Regions from separate parts of the Oceanobacillus timonensis genome, predicted to be linked through region 3. Evidence: riboswitches for the same ligand, from Rfam matches in the RefSeq annotation. Region 3 holds a riboswitch; each other region holds the start of a gene.

Region 1 (5,364 bases), 2.7 Mb from region 3:
TATATATATCGTAATACCAATTGCAGTACATAGAAAGGAAGAGTAAGAATGGGAATTTTATTAGCAACGTTGATTAGTTTGATATTATACATGATTGGAGCAGGCATCATCGCTGTTGTTTCATCTGTATCGACAGGAAGAGTGCTTAAATTTGCATTAGGATTATTTATTTTTGGATATATAGTGATGGCCGTTGTTAACTATTTTGTGATGCCGGCAGTTACTGTTCCAAACATGTTATTGATTAATTTAATTACAGCAATTATTCTTTTACCAATGCTTCTATTTGTTCTGAAGCCGAAACATTTTATGGAGAAAAAAGTAGTTACTCCCTTAGCAGGTATGTATGGATTGGGATTAATCATCCTTGTAGTATCTATCATTACAAGTTTTACGGTATTGGATAATGCCAATAATACGATTACCGTGCATGAAGAGCCTGAAGCAGAACCGCTATCAAAGGACGAAACCCCAATTACAGTTGCCCCGGAATTTGCACGTAATAAGATCCAAAAATCCATGAGTGTTGTACCCAATGCGCAGTTTTATGATTTAGGGAAATTACAGGTGCAACAGGTGGGGGATGAAATTGTTTACGTGGCACCAGTTGAATTCTCTAGTTTTTGGAAGTTTATCCGTGGAAAAGAAATAGCAGGCTATTTTACGATTTCTGCTACCGATGTGAATGCTCAACCCTCATTTGAAGAAGAGCCGATGGAATATACAAACTCCAGCTATTTCCATAAGTATGTTAAACGTGTGATTTATAATCAGTTCCCGCAATATATACAAAGTGGAGATGCGCAAATAGAAGTGGATGATGATGGGAAACCATGGTATGTGCAGACCATCTATAAACCGATGCACATTACGAATAAACCAAATCTGGATGCACTTCGTGTCGTCGTCATTGATCCGGTCACTGGAGATATGAATGCCTATCAGACAGATGAAGCACCAGCATTTATTGATGGATCTGTGAGTTCGGAAATGGCTTCGGTGACGAATGATTATTTCGGAAAGTATATCCACGGGTGGTTAAACAGTATGTTTGGAAAAAGAGATGTGAAGCTGCCAAATGAGTCTGGAACAGAATCTGGTGTTACACCAATGTTTGATGAGAATGGGGATATGTTTTATTTTACTGATATGACCTCTCCGAAAGAAAACGTTGATTCAGCACTGGGCTATACACTTATTAACGCACGTACCGGTGAGCTTACCTACTTTGGTGGGGAGAAGAATAACGGCATTATGGATAGTGACGGAGCAAAACAAATCGTTAATAAGGAATTTCCGGAGAAGAAATGGGAAGGTTCTATGCCTGTACTGTATAATATTGATGGGAACCCGACTTGGGTCGTCAATGTACTGGATCCGAACGGTCTGCACAAGCAGTATGCATATATTAAGGCGGATGATTCTGATTTTGTTGTATTTGGAGATACGGCGAATGCTGCTCTGGAATCCTATCGGATGGCTTTGTCACAGGATCCTGGAAATGCAGAGGCTACGGATGAGACTGTTACCGAATCTGTGCAAGGAACGGTTGACCGTGTGCAAATAAGCTCAACAGAACAAGGTCAAATGGTTCAATTCTTACTGGAAGATGATACCACCATTTACACTGTAAACTCTAGCAAGGTTCCATTGGCAATCTTTCTGGAAAAAGGAGATCATATTAATGCAGAAGCACAGGTGATGGATGATAATGAAACAGCGACCATTGAAGAGATGGAAATTGAAGGATTGACGGAATAGCAGAAAGAAATATATGTATGAATCCCCTATTGTTTAAAATGGCAATAGGGGATGATATTACATTATTTGACCAACTTGTTTTGTGTTTCGAAAAAGGTGTCAGGTATGGAGGACACAACAATTGTATCTCTTGAAATCCTCCAAACACTTTTGGAAAAATATATTTGAAAATAAAAAATAATATGTTATGCTTTAATTGTAATCTGAAAATTAAATAAGCAACACTAGGGGAGCCTTTGGCTGAGACGAATATTTCGGACCCTTTGAACCTGATCTGGTTAACACTAGCGTAGGGAAGTGGCAGGAACATGATGATATATCATTCAATCGTTGAATTTTTATACAATCAAGGCCACTTGTCCTACTCGGATAAGTGGTCTTTTTCGTTTCTTCCATCAGCCTGGAGGAATTGAGTAAAGGAGGGCAACAGAGGATGAGCAAACAGCTGCATCTGATCAGTGATGGCAATTTTTCCAACCACCATTTGCAAATAATAAAGCGGATTTACAAGAGTATTGATTATTTGCACATCAGAGAAAAGAACAAAACAGCCAAAGACATGCTGGAAATCATTAGAGCATTAAAAAACATCGGATTTCCATTAGCAAAAATAATTGTCAATGACAGGATAGATATTGCTGTTATGAAGCAGTGTGCAGGGGTTCAGCTGGCATATCACAGCCCTCCTGTTTCCCTTGTGAAAGGAAACTTCCCTGGCTTGAAAGTAGGAAAGTCTGTCCATTCTTTACGAGAAGCAGAACAGGCACAGCAAGAGGGAGCAGATTATCTATTATACGGTCATGTTTATTCCAGTATGTCTAAGCCAAATCAGCACCCCAGGGGATTAGTTGAACTTCAGGAGATTACCAGCACGTTATCTGTGCCGGTATACGCGATTGGCGGGATGACGCCCGAGCGAACGAAAGAAGTAATTGCAGCTGGATCAGCTGGAATAGCGGTGATGTCTGGGATTTGGCAGGCAGATGATCCGATCCAAATGGCCAAAGCTTACCACCACGTGTTGAATACTTGGGAAGGAGGTTAACAGTGAATAAACAATTCGATCAAATTATTGTAGGCGGCGGAGTCATTGGCTGTTCCATTGCTTATCAGCTGGTGAAAAGAGGTTATCGGGTACTGATTATAGAGAGAAATCAAGTTGGTTGTGAAGCTTCCAGTGCCGCAGCGGGTATGCTAGGGGCGCAAGGTGAGTTTGCTGAAGATAGTCCTTTATTCCAATTTGCGCAGGAGAGCAGGGCGTTATTTCAGGATTTATCCGAGGAACTGCGGGAAGAAGCAGGAATTGATATCCAGTATAGGCATAAGGGAATCATGAAGCTTGCCTTTCATCAGCAACAATATAACAAGCTGAAAACCGTCGCAGCGTTTCAACGAGAAGCGGATAATGCTGCCTATTTGCTGTCAGTAGAAGAAGCAAGAAAGATGGAACCAAGTTTGACGGATAATCTTCGCGCTATCCTTTATCTGCCAAATGATGGACAAGTTTCTGCCCGCCATCTTACCAAAGCATTCTGCCTGGCTGCCTGTCATCATGGCGCAATTTTGCATGAGCAGGAGAAAGTAAGCGAACTGTTAATGGAAGCAGGAAAAGTTTATGGAGTCCGGACTACAGAGGCAACGTATTATGCTGGTCAAGTCATTGTTGCTACAGGGGCGTTTGGAGATGAGCTGCTGCCTGCAGATTACAGCACAATCCCTGTAAAGGGCGAGTGTCTGCTATTAGAATTGGAACAGGAATTATTTCAATCCACGCTTTGGATGGATGGCTGTTATCTCGTTCCGAAGCAGGGAAAGAAAGTCATTGTTGGAGCATCCTCTATACCTGGTAAAACCGATAAGCATGTTCATGCTGCAAGCGTCCAGAAGTTGTTGGCACGCGCACAAAAAATGGTTCCACAGCTTGCGGAGGCAAGGATTAGAAATCATTGGGCAGGGGTCAGACCTGGAACTGCGGATGAAATGCCTTATTTGGGAGAAATTCCGGATATAGCTGGGTTATATGCAGCAAAGGGACATTATCGAAACGGGATATTATTATCACCAATCACAGGAATCTATATGGCAGACTTACTAGAAAATAAGCCGATTTCCCCGCTGTATAACGATTGCTTTCGCGCGAGCCGTCAAGCCAACAAATTGGAAAAGGCAGGTGAGTCAAAGTGAAAATAACCGTGAATGGCAATGGATTAGAGGTGCAGGAAGAGGTCAAGCATATCAAAGATTTAATGGCTTTTCTGGAATTGGAAGATAAACCGTTGATTATCGAGCATAACCAGCAAATATTACAGAAGGAAGAGCATGAACAAGCGGTGTTAGAGAGTGGAGACAAGATTGAGATTGTTCATTTTGTAGAAGGGGGTTAAGCAAATGCTTCAAGTTGGAAACTATCAATTTACATCCAGGTTATTCTTAGGAACTGGAAAATATCCGGATTTCGATATGCAAAAGCAGGCAGTAGATAAATCAGAAACAGAGGTACTCACCTTTTCTGTTAGAAGGATGAATATTTACGATCCTTCGTTGCCGAATTTTTTAGAAAAAATTGATGTAGACCGCTATACGTTTTTACCGAATACAGCGGGGGCAAAAGATACCCAGGAAGCTGTGCGAACCGCTAAACTGGCTGCTGCTTCGGGACGATGTGATATGGTGAAAGTGGAGATCATTGGCTGTGCTAAGACATTACTTCCAGACCCTGTAGAGACATTAAAAGCTACCGAAGAACTGGTAGCAGAAGGTTTTACGGTACTGCCTTACACATCAGATGATGTCGTATTGGCTAAAAAACTGGAAGAAGCAGGAGCGCATGCTGTGATGCCTGGCGCTTCTCCGATTGGCAGTGGACAAGGAATTATCAATCCGTTAAATCTATCCTTTATTATTGAACAGTCAAAAGTGCCTGTGATTGTAGACGCCGGTATCGGGTCGCCGGCGGATGCAGCTTATGCTATGGAATTGGGAGCGGATGGTGTGTTACTAAATACAGCCGTTTCCGGAGCAGAGGACCCTGTGAAAATGGCAGAAGCAATGAAATATGCAGTAGAGGCAGGACGACTTGGATATGAAGCAGGCAGGATTCCTGTGAAAGGTTATGCTGTAGCCAGCAGCCCGGAGGAAGGGATCAGCATTGGAAACTAGTCGTTATCATCGCCAAATGTTATTTGCACCGATAGGAGAAACCGGTCAAGAAAAACTGAGCCACAGTCATGTGTTGATTGTCGGTGCAGGTGCATTGGGATCAAGTAGTTCGGAAGCGTTGGCTCGTGCTGGTGTTGGCCATATAACATTAATCGACCGGGATTATGTAGAAGAAAGTAATCTGCAGCGGCAACAGTTATTTAGTGAAGAGGATATGAAACAAAAGATGCCCAAAGCGATTGCTGCTAAACAAAGACTTTCTGAAGTGAATAGTCATGTCCAAATCGATGCGATTGTCGGGGATGCTGAGATAGATATACTGCGGCAAATCGTACCTGAAACAGATATCATCATTGACGCCACAGATAATTTTGATACAAGACTTTTACTGAATGATATGGCACAAAAATACCGCAAACCATGGATTTATGGAGCTGTTGTAGC
Region 2 (5,364 bases), 2.2 Mb from region 3:
AGGCCATTTGCGCTGAAGTTGACGACAACCTGATTGGTTAAATGATGAACAAGCGGTGTGTTGTTTCTGGCTTGCTGGATAATATCAGGATTCATGAATAATCTCCTTTCCTGCATTTTCCCGGATAGCCCAGTGGTTTGTCGGGCCATTTCCTTCCCCGAGTTCAAATGATTTTGAAATGGCAGCAGTAACAAAGGATTTGGCATGCTTCACTGCTTCTGGCAGCGGATAACCTTTTCCTAAATAAGCAGCAATAGCGGCGGAATAGGTACATCCTGTTCCATGCGTGTTTTTCGTGTCAATACGTTCGGAAGCATAACTGTGCATTTTATTTCCATCATAAAGAAAATCAATTGCTTGTCCTTTTAGGTGGCCACCTTTTATTAATGCAGCATCGACACCATATTCGTGAACGAGATATTCTGCCGCGCTTTTCATATCTTCCTCGGTTGTAATGGATAACCCGGTCAGGAATTCCGTTTCTGGAATATTTGGTGTTACAAGCGTTGTTAAAGGGAGAAGGTATTGTCGTAAATAGTTACGACCTTCTTCATCTATTAGAGAATCTCCGCTGGTAGCGACCATTACTGGATCCATTACATATGGAGCATCAACCTGTTCTAATTTTTTAACGATTAATTCCATCATGGGCTTGCTTGCAATCATTCCTGTTTTTACCGCATGAATCGGCATATCTTCTATAATGACATCCAGCTGATCCTCAATCATAGAAATTGGCATATGCTCTACGGAACGGACCCCTGTGGTATTTTGCGCCACAACGGATGTAATCACGGACATCCCATAAGTTTTCAGTTCTTGAAATGTCTTTAAATCAGCTTGAATACCAGCACCTCCGCTAGGATCTGTGCCGGCAATGGTTAATGCACAACGAACCGACTTCATTATAAAAACCTCCTTCATAGAATTAAAGATTTATTTTGTTAAAGAAAATTGCCGTGCCGGGATACGGCTGACTAACAACCACCCGATCAATGCACCGGAGACACTGCTTACAATAAACGGCGGAATAAAAGCAAAAGCCCCTGCAGAACTTCCCATAAGCAGGTTAGCGATAGGAACAGCAAAGAAGGAACCAATTATTCCTGTACCAATGATTTCTCCTAAAGCTGCCATCGGATATTTATACGTTTTTTGATACAATACCCCAGCAACAAAAGCTCCAATCATCGCTCCCGGAAAAGCAACCAGTGTCCCCAATCCTAAAAGGTTCCTGAGCAGACTGATCATCAATGCGACAATCACCGCAGGACCTGGACCGAGCATAATGGCGGCAATCACATTAACGGCATGCTGGACAGGATAAGCTCTGGCAACACCGGCAGGAAACCAGAGTAACTGCGAGCCAATCGTTCCAATAGCTACCAGTACGGCCATCATTGTTAGTAAGCGTGTACGTTTTTTCAATCTAATCATCTCCTTTTACTTAGGAAAATGAAAAGGGAACTACTTTGTAAAAAAATAAAAAAATCAGGCTTTGTCGGGAAGCCTGATTTGGTATACTGAGAGTAATCATAAATGGATTGACTACTTCCCTACGCTGGTATTAACCAGATCAGGTTTATAAGAGTCGGAAAGTGAGCATGCTTTCCTCTCAGCCCGCCATGTTGGGCTCCCCTAGTAGTTGCTTTTCATCATTTTCTTTGATTCTACTGTATCAGAGATGGAGCAATTTGTCATGAATGAATCATCAGATTACAGGCTGATCTACAGGAAAAGTTATTAGTAGAAAGAGGTTAAAGCATGTTAAGAATAAATGGTATGGAATATCGTCAGGGAGACCAAATATTATTTCCAAAGATAGATATCGAAGTAAAATCTGGAGAAATAAAAGCTGTTCAATCCACCGTTAATATTCGTTCGGTATTACTGCAGATGATTATCGGAAAAGAAAACGTTCGAAGTGGATCGATTCAGATTCAGCATCAGACATTACAAGCGGACAAACAGAAATATTTTTCATCGTTAGGTATTTGCTGGTATGAAGAAGAGGTTTATGAACGGCTGCAAGTGCAGGAATATCTAAATTTTATAGGTTCTTTATTTCAAAGCAAGGCGTCAATCAAAGAAGTTCTTTCGCAAATTCAACTGGAAGAAAAAGCAAAATGGAAGATACACCAGCTCAATCGTTCCGAAAAACGGCGTGTTCAGTTTGGAAGAATATTCATGCAGGAATCAGAAGTTGTCATTCTTGAAGAGCCGGAAGTAAATATAGATTTAGAAACCAAACGTGTTCTGCATCAATTTGTCGAATTGATGCAGGAGCAGCAAAAGGCGGTACTGATTTTTACAACAAGTACGGAGAGTGCCATCACCATTGCCGATACTGTCTATCGCTTGGATGAACAAGGAATCCGTCAGATAGAAGTGGAAACGGAGGGAAATAAACGTTCAGAAACCATAGAAACAGATGGCACGGAAACAGCAGAAGAAGCGGTTCAAGTAAAGCAAACTTTTCAATTAAATAAAATTTCCGCAAAAGTAGAGGATAAAATTATTTTATTTGACCCGCAGGAAATTGATTATATCGAAAGCCAGGATGGACAATCCTATCTATATACCCGTGGAGAAGGATTTCCGACAGGCCTTACCTTAAAAGAATTGGAACAGCGCCTGTCTCATCAGGGATTTTTTCGCTGTCATCGCTCCTATATAGTGAATCTTCAAAAAATAAGAGAAGTGATTACATGGACAAGAAATAGCTATAGCTTGTCTCTTGTTGATAAAAAAAGTTCGGAGGTCCCGTTATCAAAATCAAAGTTAAACGAGCTGAAGGAATTATTAGGGGTAGAATAAGTACAATTCAACATACCATATACTCCATTCATCGAAAATATACTGCGTTGTTGTTGAAAAGTGGCTATTCTATAGTCACAGGCAACTTAACTGATACAGGAGGTTTTTGGAGTGGAGAATATGATTGAAGTGACATCTTTAGAAAAGATTTTTGGCAATAAACAAGCGTTACACGATGTATCCTTTCAGGTGAAAAAAGGAGAGACATTTGGTTTTCTAGGGCCCAGTGGTTCAGGGAAAACAACAACAATAAAAATTTTGACTGGACAAATGAGGCAGAGCGGAGGTACGGCGAATGTATTTGGGGTGCCTGTTTCAACGTTAAATACACCTGCGTATCGAAAACGCTTTGGTGTTGTGACAGATAATAGTGGTTTATATGTGAGACTAACCATTTATGATAATTTAAAGCTTTATGCAGATCTATACGATACGCCTTATAAGCGAATTGATGAAGCATTGGAAGCAGTTAATCTAGGAACAGAGAAAAAAACACAGGTTTCTAAACTCTCCAAAGGTATGACACAGCGCGTATTACTGGCAAGGACACTGTTGCATAAGCCGGAGTTATTATTTTTAGATGAACCGACATCCGCCCTAGACCCTGCTAACTCTAAACATATTCATGATGGCCTGAAAGAACTGAATCGACAGGGAACGACCATTTTTCTGACCACCCATGATATGGAGGAAGCAGATCACCTATGCGGTCAGGTAGCCTTTTTAAATAAAGGGATTGTCCAGCTTTTAGATGAACCGAAACAACTAAAGAAACAGTATCGGGAAGAGATCATTGGTATCGAATTAAAAGATGGGCGGCAATTAGAACTTCCACTTCAGGCATCGAGTGCTGAGGAAATTCAACAATTTATTTCCCGGGAAATGGTGGAACGTATTTATACAAAAGAACCAACATTAGGAGATATCTTTGTTGAAGTAACGGGGAGGGAACTAGTATGACATTTTCTGTGAAACGTTTTATAGCTATTTTTCAAAAAGATTTGAAGGATTTATATCGAAATATGTATGTTTCATCCACAGCATTATTCCCGCTTCTTTTTGCTGTTATATATGGACGGATGGACAATGTGGCAATAGAGATGTATTTATTTGTCATCAGCATGTCGCTTGCTTTAGTAGGTACTTTCTTGCAGTGTGCGATGATAGCGGAAGAAAAAGAGAAAAATACATTGCGCGGTCTGATGCTTTCTCCGGCAACATTGACAGAAATATTAGCTGGTAAAAGTGCGGTAACTATTGCTATTACCGTCGTTATTATGGGAATCAGTATGTTTATTATGAATTTCTCTTTTTCAGGCAGAGGCATCTTAATTGCAGGAATTATTCTTTCCCTTCTTTTCTTTATCGCTATAGGGACATGGATGGGCTTGATTACAAGAAGTGTCCTCGAAGCATCTGTCTATATTCTTCCGGTCATGTTCATATTTGGGATGGGAAATATGTTTATTGTATTTGCAGATCAGTATAGCTTCTTGCAAGTACTAGAATATACCCCGGGACTCCAGCTGCAGGAAATTGTACAATTGGAAGATGCAGGGGCAGGATTTGCAGAGTTATGGAAGCCATTTGCAATTATTGGAGCCTGGACCGTAGCAGCATGCTTGTTAACTGTTGTAACATTTAAGAAGCGGATGATGGATTAAACAGGCAAAGAATGCAGGAATAAATATGTTTCATTAAAAGTAAAGTCATTTGCAGAGTGAAAGGAGCTCTGCAAATGACTTTTTTACTTATAGTAAAAAAATTGCATTTATTTATTATGTGATGTAATGTATAATTAACAAATGCAATTTATACATTACATTTTGTGAAGTAGGTTGGATAATGAAAAATAATGTGAAAATAACACGTATAAAAACATCGATGACACAACAACAACTGGCGAAAAGAGTTGGTGTAACAAGACAAACAATTGGTTTGATTGAGAAAGGGGAGTACAACCCTACGCTTCAACTTTGTATTTCGATAGCAAAAGAGTTGAGTAAAACATTAGATGAATTATTTTGGGAGGTAGAAGATCAATGAAAACATGGATATCTTTTTTGATGCCGGATGATGAATATAAAGAAAAGAAGCTGCTATACTTTGTAGCTGAAGGAGCAGTCGTACTTGTGCTTTTTCTTGGCATGATGCTGATTATTAATCGTTTTATTGCCCTAGACGTAGATTTTATGCTATTTGCAGGTATAGCAGTATTTCTATTTTATACGTTAGCTAGGTATATACTGTCTGGGATGGAATATGCCGAGATTGCGACGAAAACACAATATAAAAGAGAAATAAAAGTCCTTATATCCAGGTCAGCTTCATTTACTATCACTTATGCGATACTTTATCTTATTTATACAATCATATCCAACAATGCAAGCTGGTATGAATTTCTAATAATGGGGATAAGTGTAGGTGTCATTTTCTTTTTAATTAACCTTATTTCATTAAAATGCTCGTATAAAAAGAATAAAGAATTATTGTGAAGGTTATTACAATAATATGTAGAATCATATATTATTAATGTATATGTGTGTA
Region 3 (5,364 bases):
GAGAAGACAGCAAAATGGATTTCCCTGCTTCTTTGATTTTTTCTACTTCTTCCTGAAAAACGGCTTCCATCAACGGATCAAGACCGGAAGTCGGCTCATCAAATATATATAAATCGGAATCCACGGATAAAGCTGCAATCAAACCAACCTTTTGCCGGTTCCCTTTAGAATACCCTTTGGCTTTTTTCTTCGGATCCAGTTCAAAACGTTTGATTAAATAATCTCGTTTGTGCTTATCTCCACCGCCATGCAGCTTCATAAATAAGTCAATAATTTCTCCGCCAGTCAAGCTTCCCCAGAGCGCAACATCACCCGGCACATAGGAAATACGTTTATGAATTTCCAGACTTTCTTTCCAAACGTCCTTCCCAAAAATTTCTGCCTGCCCGGCATCCCGTTTGATAATTCCCAATAAAGCGCGAATCGTGGTTGACTTTCCAGCACCATTCGGACCAATAAATCCGACGACTTCTCCCGCTTCTACAGTAAAGGTCACATCCTTTAATGCTTGAAACTTACCAAACTTTTTTTGCAAGCCTTGTAATTTCACAATTTTTGTCATAAGGCTAACACTCCTTCTCTCCTTATTTTCATACACGGTGTATCCAGTTCTGCCCTTTAAACCATGCTGCAGACAAAATAAAACCAAAATACATTTCACAGTTCAAAAATATAAAATAAATAAATAGTTTTAAACTATATATCTATATTATGGTTCAATATTATTCCTTTTTATGATTGAAGTCAATATAATATATACTATTTTTTATTTGCCAGTTCATAATTAGATAGATATAATAAATAGGAAGAGAAACGTTCATTTCAAAAAATTTTTAAAGAAATGCGCTATAGAAAGCAGGTCATACATGTGAATGGTTTTGAAAAACGGACAGAAGAAAAGAAAAAACAGATTTTAGAAGCAGCTTTTGAGCTGATGAACGGTGATGCAGACGCTGGAAATGTAACCATGGAGGAAATCGCGAAGCATGCGAATGTCGGCAAAGCGACCCTTTTTAAATATTTTGGCAGCAAGGATAACCTGATTCATGAAGTTTTCCAGGACTTTATTAATCAATTGATTACCGGTGCCAGAGAAATCATAGCTGAAGATAAATCATTTGAAGAAACGTTGATTGCATTAAGCCAAAATAAAATTGGCTATTTAGATAAAATCAACCATCAATTTTACATGCGTATGATGGATTTTTTTACGAAAAAAGATGACGAAGGCTTGTCTTTGATGATGCAGAAATTTAATGAAGTAAATTACGATATGTTATTGGATTTATTCCATCGGGGTCGTAAAGAGGGGAAAGTGGATCTGAAATATTCGGATGAATTTCTGCTGCTGTATTTCCAGGCAATTGTAGAAGGTATATCCAAACCGCAGATTTACGAGAAAATTGCCCCTTATACCGAAGAATGGACAGAGATGCTTATTAAAGGGATTGCGCCGAGGAAGGATTGATACTGCGCAACGCAATCCTTCCTCGGCGCAATTTCAACAAAAAATCGCAAAATAATAATTTTGCGATTTTTTTGTTATTTCATGCTAAAATAAAGGAACATACGGCAGACAAATCACTTTTGTATGTTTTGTATGTAATTCCAACCTCCATGTTAGCACTTTGCTAATTGAAAGGAAGCGCTGCAGTGGAGACACGAAAGAAACGAAGAAAAATAAAAAAGCAAGAAACTTTCCGAAATAGAATAGATTTAACCAGAGGCCTCACCAACCTTGTTAAAGTTATTTCTATGATTCGTGACTGGTTCTTGTGACATTTTTTCCACCCTTTTGCAAGGGTGGTTTAAAAAAAGAGCCGGGAACCACCCGGCTTCTTTTCTTCGCTCCAGTGGAACGCGAAAGAAACGTCTTCCATTTTACACCTTTATTTTAATTCAATCTGGAAATCCTGTCAATAAAGTGATACTTCCAGTGTTTGAATGTCATAAAGGTTCTATTATACTATTCCCCTTATATAAATATTTATGCTTCATACTTTCATTTTGAATGAATTTTTCTTGCGCTCAAAACATTGGATACTAACTCTGTTAAGCGTTTTTCCTTCATTTTTCTTCCCGTTCTTCCTAATATCCCACTTCGACCACTGCATTGACAATATACATTAAATCATTTTTATCCTCTTGGTCACTTAGATAGATACCGCTGGTTGTAACCAATCCGCCATCTAACTTTTCCACTGACACATCGCCGTACGGTATTAATTTTTTTATTTTTTCTTCATCCAGGTGATTCCCATCTCTCGGAATGCCTAATTTTACATTTACTTTCATATTGTTTAAATCTTGGTCAGGCAGCGCGTTTTGAACTCCTGGCATCGAATTAGAGTGAATCGCATCGATAACAGCACGTTTGGAAGCTTCGTTAATATCTTGTCCATGTAAATCTACACCTGTACCTGTCTGGATAAATAGCATTTGTTCCATGTTTTTTTACTCTCCTTTTTGTTTATTTATAGCTTCGAACTAAAAATGGTTGCCCATTCTATTTCTCCCAAATAATACATACTACCATTCTTCCAACCGCTTGTACTTATCTACCATTTGTTGATCCAGAAAATATAATGTGTCCAACAGTGCCGGAATAAAGAAACCGGGCCCTTCTGCTTTTTTCATCGCCAACTCCGCTGCAATTCCATAGGCTGCGGTTACCTCAACGCTTGCTTCATACACATCTTCTCCAACACTGACATATGGCCCGACGAGCGAGGTAAGTAAACAGCCGCTGGTTGTAATATTCTGCAGCATCGCGTCCCCATTTCCGCAAAGTGTCGTACGCATGCCATCGGTAATCACATCTGTTTTTCCGGTTGCAATGACGACCGTATGATATTTATTTGCTACAGCCTTTGCAATTTCCGGATCAATTTCTGCAATGGTGGAGTCAGGACTTTTCATGGAATCAAACACATTTCCTAGTACAGCAATTTCTCCTGCATTGGCCCGAATAGCGGTAAATTGAACCTTTTCCAACAGTTCATCAATGACTTCTGTTCGAAATGTTGTTCCTCCCACAGCAATTGGATCCAAAATAACCGGAACGCCTTCCTCATTCGCTGTTTTCCCGGCAATTAGCATAGCTTCTGCACGTTCTTCCGTCAGTGTTCCGAGATTCAACACAACCGCTTGGGCATTTTGCGCATTCTCCACCGCTTCTTTCGGCGTATGCGACATAGCCGGAGAAGCACCAATGGCAATCAATCCATTCGCAGCAAAGTTCGTGGCTACTTCATTGATGACATTATAAATAAGCGGTCTTTTTTCTTTTATTTTCCCGATGTAATCCATACTCAAACAACTCCTCCTGTCATAGACTCGAATTGGAAGTTTCCAGAATACCTTTTTACATCAAATAAAAAACCACCCCAAAATGGAGTGGTTACATTTACGTTAATGATACAAATTCACCGTATGTCTGCCATCTCCACTTTCCTACGCTAGTACGAGCTAGATCAGGTTCAAAGGGATTAAGATGATAATCTTATCTCAGCCAAGTGGCACCCCTAGTGGTTTTCTATTCAATGTTACGTTCATTCTAATAGTAAAAATGATTATTGTAAAGGGATACATTACTTGCACATTACTAGATCCACCTTTGTTTGAATCTATCACGTTACGGTTTATTCCCATCAGATTCCTTTTCCAGTTGAAAATAAAGAAATAACAGCCTTCTTATTTCCCAGGAAATTACCGGCCGTTTTCATCATGCCATTTAAGAATGAAATCAATTTTTATAAAACAAAAAGAAGGCAGCGTTTCGTATACTACAAGTACGAACACTGCCTCTTTCAGCCCTAAATGTAAGGCTTGCAGATTCTACTTCCGATTACAGCATATTATTGATTACCAGGTGATAAAACTATACATATCCGGCCGCTATCACCTTTCAAAAATATCCGTCATGCTATTGTCTTCATCGTGCCTGTACTCACTCCTCTCTCTTCTTTTTTGGATTTCATTTTTTAAAGTTGCACAAAAATTCTTCTCTAATTTTAAATAGATTGCATTTCTCAGCGTCTCTTTTAAAAGCGCATCTGACAAATGCCTGAGACTATTCATGGATATTCCTCCTACATTTGCATTTTTGAACCCGTTGATTTTCAAGAACCGGAAGTAGAATCTACATAAAATATTACAAAGTGAGACAAAAAGAACAAAATAATGCGTCAATAAATGACAGCAAGAATAAAATTCCTTCTACTTTAAATACAGGACAAATTGGCAGAGTGAATAAGGATGTGGTTGGCCTGACCGTAGCAGAATTTTACCTTGGGATGATATCAACTTGAAAAATACGTTATCTTCGTTAGATATTTTTAAATGATGACAGGAAGGGGATAATGTAGATGATACGAAATATACTACGCCGTCCCTATGCGTTGCCGATTTTGATGTCATTTTACATCCCCTCCTTCTTTTCAACATGAAAAAACGCTTTCTTTATCGGAATGGATCATTTTATTATTTCCCATCCCGATAAAGAGAGCGTTATTCGTTCTTACTTGTTTGGATTCTATACATCTATGATTTAATACCATTTACGCTTCATCAAAAATTTCTTTCGCTGTATTCAAAGCACTCCAGGCTTTAGGCCATCCTGTGTAGAAAGCCAGATGCGTTATCAATTCGACTACTTCTTCTTTGGTCACACCGTTTTGTTTTGCCATGTTTAAATGCGCCTCTAATTGCGGTACGCCTTGTGTCATTAGATTGGCACAGGTAATCATACTACGGTCGCGCGGAGATAATTCGGACTCTCTGGACCATACTTCACCAAATAATACATCATCGTTTAGAGCCGCAAATTGGGGAGCAAATTCTCCCAAATTGTCACGGCCTGCTGTTTGTTTCTTTGCCATGGTTTATCCCCTCTTTCTATTATTTTTCTTCTAATTTGGAATAAATATCATCCGAAACAGGTTCCAGCCATTCCGGGGTGCCAGCTGTTATAGCAATATGCTCAAACCAGCTGTCCTTTGTCGCACCATGCCAATGTTTGACTCCGTCGTGCGTTACAACTACATCACCGGGTTTTAAAAATTGGGCCGGTTTCCCTTCTTCCTGATACCATCCTTCTCCGCCAGTTACCAGCAATAATTGATAACCGTCATGATGGATATGCCAATTATTACGGCAGCCAGGCTCGAATGTCACATTACCAACACCTACGCTGACTTCCGGATCGGCAACTAAACTTTGCAGATAGCTTTGCCCGACAAAGTATTGCGAAAAAGCATCATTCTTTTCGCCTGCCGGAAATATCACGCCATTTTTTACGTCTTCATTTTTCGCCATTTTTTCTTCCTCCTTATTTTATCGTTTTTGATTGCGCTGATTTATAAC
Region 4 (5,364 bases), 1.1 Mb from region 3:
CCAGTTTTAAACCTGCATAAGGATCAGCATGGAGATTGTTTTTAATCCATTCTCTTAATGCAGTAATAATGTGCTTGGTAATCAATTCCTGTTTTCCGGATGGCGTTATGATTTCTGCTGAAACGCCGGAATAATCGTCATAAAATAATTCTACTTGAACATTATCCGGGTCTATATTTTGTTTTTCAGCAATGTATATACATATAGCAAGCACAATATCCTCTTCAGGAATAATAAGTTTTTGCATGCCCCAAATTCCTCCTGCATATAGTTGAAAGGCTTATTTTTTCAGCCTCTAGTAATGATGCCGATTCCATTCTATTTTACTATAAACTCCCTATAAGTATGAAGTAAGAAGTGCTTATTTAGGATGTTTCGCATACATATTATATCACTGTCTGTACTTAATGCACGAATGAGAGGTATTTAAATATTTATATCAAGTAAAAACAGCTGTACTTAGTCCGTAACAGCTGCTTCTATAATGGAAAAGGATGCGTGATGACAATTGACTTGAGCCAGCCTGCCATAAGGAATAGGTGTTTTGGGTTCCGTATGTCCAAAAGAAACACCATATAGTACAGGAAGATTTGTCAGCCCGTTTTCTGCTAAAACGGATAATATCACTTCTTTATACGCTTCATCATGCACCTCTCCATAAGGCTTGGCAAAAATCATTCCATTTGCTTGCTGGAGTATCCCTTGGGCTGCATAATTTCTGAGCCATCTGTTTATTAATTCAGGGTCTGACTTTTCTTCCGATGTTTCCAAAAAGAGAATGCTGTTCTCCCATGCTTCCGGCTGCGGCCAGATGATGGTTCCTTTCGCAAACTCAAGCACTTCGATACAGCCGCCAATAAGGCGTCCTTTTGCGATGCCGTTTCCTTGCAGGAGCTCATAGCCTTTGTTAGGAAGCATTTTCCTGGTAATGTTTTGATTAGAAATGTCCCATTCGAGAAATTCACTTGTCCATTTTTCCGGTGCGGAAATGTCACCGACTGCCTCCGCTTCAAAAAGCATATTGTGAATGGCTTTCACTGTATAATCATCCATCGCCACATTTTCTGCAAAATCGGTCATGATTGCCGGTCCGTAAAAGGAGGATAGGCCTGCATGCAGGCAGAATAAATGAGCAATCGTCGTATCAGAAAATCCCATAAAAATCTTTGGGTTTTGTTGGATAATCTCAAAATCGATATAAGGAAGCAGACGAATACTGTCATCACCGCCAATATTAGAGATAATTGCTTTGATTTCAGGGTCTCTGAATGCAGCCATTAAATCTTCTGCTCGTGCCTCGGGATGTTCATCTATATAAGTTTGTCCTTTTAAGCTGTTGGGCATTGGAACAACTTCCAGCCCGAAGACGGTTTTTAAGCGTTCCGCACCTTGCTGGTAACGCCACTGTAAGGAAGGTTCACCTGCTCCGCCCCAGGAGAGGCTGACAGTTGCTACTTTATCACCTGGGGACAACTTCGATGGCTTTATAAGCATAGGGAATACTCCTCTCTGTAAATGGTATATCTTATGTATTCGCTATTTATTGGAGAAATCCTTTTTCTTATAAAAAGAGCCTGTTTTCTTCTTTCTTCGCATTAAAAAAGCAGCATAAATTAAAAAAACTGTAATGATGAGGGTGCAGCTGTAAATAATAAAGCTGGATCCGATAAAATCCCCGAATTTCGTCCCTGCTATGTGCGCTTTATAAGGTTGTCCCTCAGGATAACGGACAGGAATGGAAAAGTGATTTTGAGAATATATACGAGAAGAGACTTCTTTAGAAATAAAAATTTCTTCATCCCCATCTTCTGTATAAAAAGATAAATGTAAATAATACGAATCTCGACTAAAGCGTCCGGTATTACGTTCGTGTGCTGTGTCGGAAATAAAGGCTTCCACTTCGATTTGGTCCCCACTATAGGATTGAACCACACTAATGATAGACTTTCCCATAAATACATATGTCATTATAAACACCAGGCATAAGATTCCTGACACAATAAATATAAAAAATGTAGCACCCTTTTCTCTCCATTTTTTAAAGAAAGGGATATGACTAATATTATAAACAAGAAAACCTGAAGGATAGATACTAAAGACGATGATAACAATAAGATGCTCTGTTATTTGTGATTTCTGATCCTCGTCTGTTATACCAGAATCATTCTTCGTGATCGTTTCTCCGGCATCCAACTGTTCAAATTCCTGTTTAGTTAATAAAGAAATTTCTTGATCAGATGAATGACGAGTGAGCTGAAGGAGTGCGTCGTCTTCTAAAACAGCATAATATTTCAAGCTGCCAAATAAATCACTGGATACGGTTTTACCGACAGTGGTCACTTCTTTTTCTTCCCCGTTTTTCCCCTGTAATAAAGGATATAGAAGCTTTGATTCATCTGCTATCACCGTGATACAGATGATTAAAATAAAAATCCCAATTGCATAAGCACCTAATTTTTTAAATCGTTCCATGGCTCACTTCCTTATCTGCAACTATTTCAAAATTTATTATAACATTTTTAGGGAGTTAAACTGCTGGAAAACATGTGATATAGGCATACTTTCCCTGTAGATAGATTGAAATTCTTGCAATAATTAGGATGATTCCAATAATATAATTTAAACTATGCTTTACGCTTACAAATCCGTATGGTAATCTAAAATGGATAAATACATACGCAATGGATCCACTAGGGGTGCTTACTAAGCTGAGAGAGGCATATTGTCTTGACCCTTACCAACCTGATCTAGTTCGTACTAGCGGAGGGAAGTGGGCGGAATATGCCTATAGGCAAATGAATCAAACTTTTCTGCCGCTTTCTATATCAGGAGGCGGTTTTTTTGCGTGCTGAAAAGGAGGTTTTTTGAATGGACAGGGTCATTCAGGAGGTTCGAAATCGAGAAGATGAGTTAATAGCGCTTGTCAGCGATTTAATTCGCTTTGAAACACCAGCCCCGCCTGCACGAAATACAGAGGATATCCAAGCTTATATTGCGAATTACCTGGAGGAAATGCATTTTGAAACAGATCAATGGAATGTGTACCCTGATGATCCGAATGTCGTCGGCTGTTTGCGTGGGACTGCTTCTGATACATATAACAGCCTGATTCTTAATGGGCATGTGGATGTCGCTTCTATAGAGGAAGGTGAAAACTGGAAGCATGGGCCATTTCAGCCAACAGTGGAAGGACGTACGTTATATGGACGGGGAACAGCAGATATGAAAGGCGGTCTGGCAGCATGTTTATTTGCGATGCGTCTGTTGTATGACCATCAGATTCAGCTTGGCGGAGACGTTATTCTGCAGTCCGTCATTGGGGAAGAAGTCGGAGAAGCAGGGACGAAGCAATGCGGAGAACGCGGGTATACAGCAGATTATGCTATTGTTGCAGATACAAGCCATTGTGAAATACACGGGCAAGGAGGCGTTATTACCGGCTGGATTACGGTGAAAAGCCCGACCACGCACCATGATGGGACACGCCGTCAGCTCATTCATGCAGGCGGCGGGATGAAAGGGGCCAGTGCCATTGAAAAGATGAATAAGCTGATTACGGCTTTGCAGGAGCTGGAGCGTCATTGGGCAGTGACCAAATCCTATCCAGGCTTCCCGCCAGGAACCAATACGATCAACCCGGCAGTGATTGAGGGCGGAAGACATGCTGCTTTTATTGCTGATGAATGCCGCTTATGGATTACTGTTCATTACTATCCCGATGAGACGGCTGAACAGGTTGCTGAAGAAATTGAGTCCCATTTACGAAAGACGGCTGAAGCGGATGTCTGGATGCGGGATAACCTGCCAACATTTGAATGGGGCGGCGAATCGATGATCGTGGACCGAGGTGAAATTTTCCCGTCTTTCTCCGTAGATGAAGAGCACGCTGCTTTTGCCATGTTACAGGAGAGTCATAGCAAAGCTTTTGGCAAGGAAGCGAAAGTCCGAATGTCTGAAACAGTAACAGACGGCGGCTGGCTGGCAGCGTACGGGATTCCGACAGCCTGCTATGGACCGGGTGAATTGAAGCATGCCCATGCCGTAGATGAGCAGGTAAATATCGACGAGTTAGTAGATTATACAGTGTCCCTGCTGCAATTTATTTTGAAATGGTGTCAAACAGAAAAACAGGAATAAGGCATTTATAAAAATGATAGAAAAGGGAGTGCATAGAGCATGAAATTTACAGAACGTATTCGCAAGGCAGCAGATTCGATTTGGGAGAAAAGTCACCAGCATCCATTTGTACAAGGAATTGGTAATGGAACACTTGATATAGAGGCATTTAAATTCTACATGTGTCAGGATTACAAGTATTTGATAGAGTACTCCAAAGTAATTGCGATGGGAACGGTGCTTGCGAAGGACTTAGATACGATGTCCGGCTTTGCCAAATCACTAGATGAAACCCTGAATTTTGAAATGGATCTTCATCGCCAATATGCCGAGCGTCTCGGCATTTCCAGAGAGGAACTAGAATCTACGGTTCCGGGACCTGTAACGCTTGCTTACAGCAGTAATATGCTTGCAGAGGCACAAAAAGGCTCTTTAGCAGCATTGGTTGCAGCGATTCTGCCATGTGCCTGGAGTTATTATGAAATTGGTCTGGAGCTGGCAAAAAAACCGGGTGCGTTGGAGCATGAACAGTATGGGGAATGGGTGAAAATGTACAGTTCAGATGAATTTGGCTCCATCGGCAAATGGCTGATGGAAAAGTTAGATGAGCTTGCGGAAGGCTGTACAGAAACAGAGCTGAATCATTTAGAAGCTATTTTTCTGAATACCAGCCGCTATGAGTATATGTTTTGGGATATGGCATATAATCGCGAAGGCTGGCCAGTTTAAGCCAATCTCATAGGGCGTTTAAGGTAATTGCATTATTGGAAACAGTATGAGAAAGTAAAGGTGTATTTTCTATTGTCACGAAGTCGGAATAATGATGAAAGTTGGCGATACAGATGAACAATACAAAAAATGAATCTCGTATGTTAGCTAGAAGGATGGTAATCGGAATCGGTATGGCCATTTTGCTTAGCGGTATATTGACTAAACTTTTATTTTAAAATGAAAAATGTACGCTTTACCATCTTTGTTTGAAAAAGAAGATACATGTATCCTGCCACCTTCTTTTGTAAGCGATGTTATTTAGTTGAACAAAATTCAAAAAAGTAAAAAAGTTGGATAGACAATACACCGATTCATGGTAAAATAAAGAAAAAGTACGGAAGTCGGGTGAGACAGATGAAGCTTTGGTGGAGAAGAATAGCAGTTGTATTTATAACGATTCTGACGTTAGGAATCTACTCGCCCACTAATCTGCTGGAAGTGGATGCAGATAAACGGAGCGACAACAGTGTATCTTCT

What was found. A riboswitch is a leader RNA that binds a small molecule or an ion and turns the genes downstream of it on or off. The one in region 3 is predicted to bind thiamine pyrophosphate.
Region 1: linked by a shared signal. The riboswitch ahead of B7E05_RS20205 (thiamine phosphate synthase) and the one ahead of thiM (hydroxyethylthiazole kinase) in region 3 are both predicted to bind thiamine pyrophosphate.
Region 2: linked by a shared signal. The riboswitch ahead of thiW (energy coupling factor transporter S component ThiW) and the one ahead of thiM (hydroxyethylthiazole kinase) in region 3 are both predicted to bind thiamine pyrophosphate.
Region 4: linked by a shared signal. The riboswitch ahead of B7E05_RS02165 (acetylornithine deacetylase) and the one ahead of thiM (hydroxyethylthiazole kinase) in region 3 are both predicted to bind thiamine pyrophosphate.

Annotation. Positions count from the first base shown of each region.
Region 1 is NZ_LT800497.1:4,116,877-4,122,240, reverse strand. It holds gene B7E05_RS20210 (ABC-2 transporter permease) at 49-1,761, shown strand; TPP riboswitch at 1,978-2,074, shown strand; gene B7E05_RS20205 (thiamine phosphate synthase) at 2,195-2,806, shown strand; gene thiO (glycine oxidase ThiO) at 2,809-3,945, shown strand; gene thiS (sulfur carrier protein ThiS) at 3,942-4,145, shown strand; gene B7E05_RS20190 (thiazole synthase) at 4,150-4,920, shown strand; gene B7E05_RS20185 (ThiF family adenylyltransferase) at 4,937-5,364, shown strand, end outside.
Region 2 is NZ_LT800497.1:3,664,439-3,669,802, reverse strand. It holds gene thiM (hydroxyethylthiazole kinase) at 1-95, opposite strand, end outside; gene thiD (bifunctional hydroxymethylpyrimidine kinase/phosphomethylpyrimidine kinase) at 85-906, opposite strand; gene thiW (energy coupling factor transporter S component ThiW) at 937-1,401, opposite strand; TPP riboswitch at 1,537-1,650, opposite strand; gene B7E05_RS18025 (LytTR family transcriptional regulator DNA-binding domain-containing protein) at 1,765-2,817, shown strand; gene B7E05_RS18020 (ABC transporter ATP-binding protein) at 2,929-3,777, shown strand; gene B7E05_RS18015 (ABC transporter permease) at 3,774-4,481, shown strand; gene B7E05_RS18010 (helix-turn-helix transcriptional regulator) at 4,663-4,863, shown strand; gene B7E05_RS18005 (hypothetical protein) at 4,860-5,312, shown strand.
Region 3 is NZ_LT800497.1:1,420,931-1,426,294, reverse strand. It holds gene B7E05_RS06900 (ABC transporter ATP-binding protein) at 1-562, opposite strand, end outside; gene B7E05_RS06895 (TetR/AcrR family transcriptional regulator) at 869-1,468, shown strand; gene B7E05_RS06890 (Lin0512 family protein) at 2,089-2,448, opposite strand; gene thiM (hydroxyethylthiazole kinase) at 2,530-3,309, opposite strand; TPP riboswitch at 3,434-3,536, opposite strand; gene sda (sporulation histidine kinase inhibitor Sda) at 3,901-4,080, opposite strand; gene B7E05_RS06875 (carboxymuconolactone decarboxylase family protein) at 4,560-4,880, opposite strand; gene B7E05_RS06870 (cupin domain-containing protein) at 4,900-5,316, opposite strand.
Region 4 is NZ_LT800497.1:361,136-366,499, forward strand. It holds gene B7E05_RS02150 (DUF2653 family protein) at 1-247, opposite strand, end outside; gene B7E05_RS02155 (S66 family peptidase) at 460-1,494, opposite strand; gene B7E05_RS02160 (hypothetical protein) at 1,537-2,472, opposite strand; TPP riboswitch at 2,683-2,786, shown strand; gene B7E05_RS02165 (acetylornithine deacetylase) at 2,869-4,137, shown strand; gene tenA (thiaminase II) at 4,177-4,845, shown strand; gene B7E05_RS02175 (YpjP family protein) at 5,242-5,364, shown strand, end outside.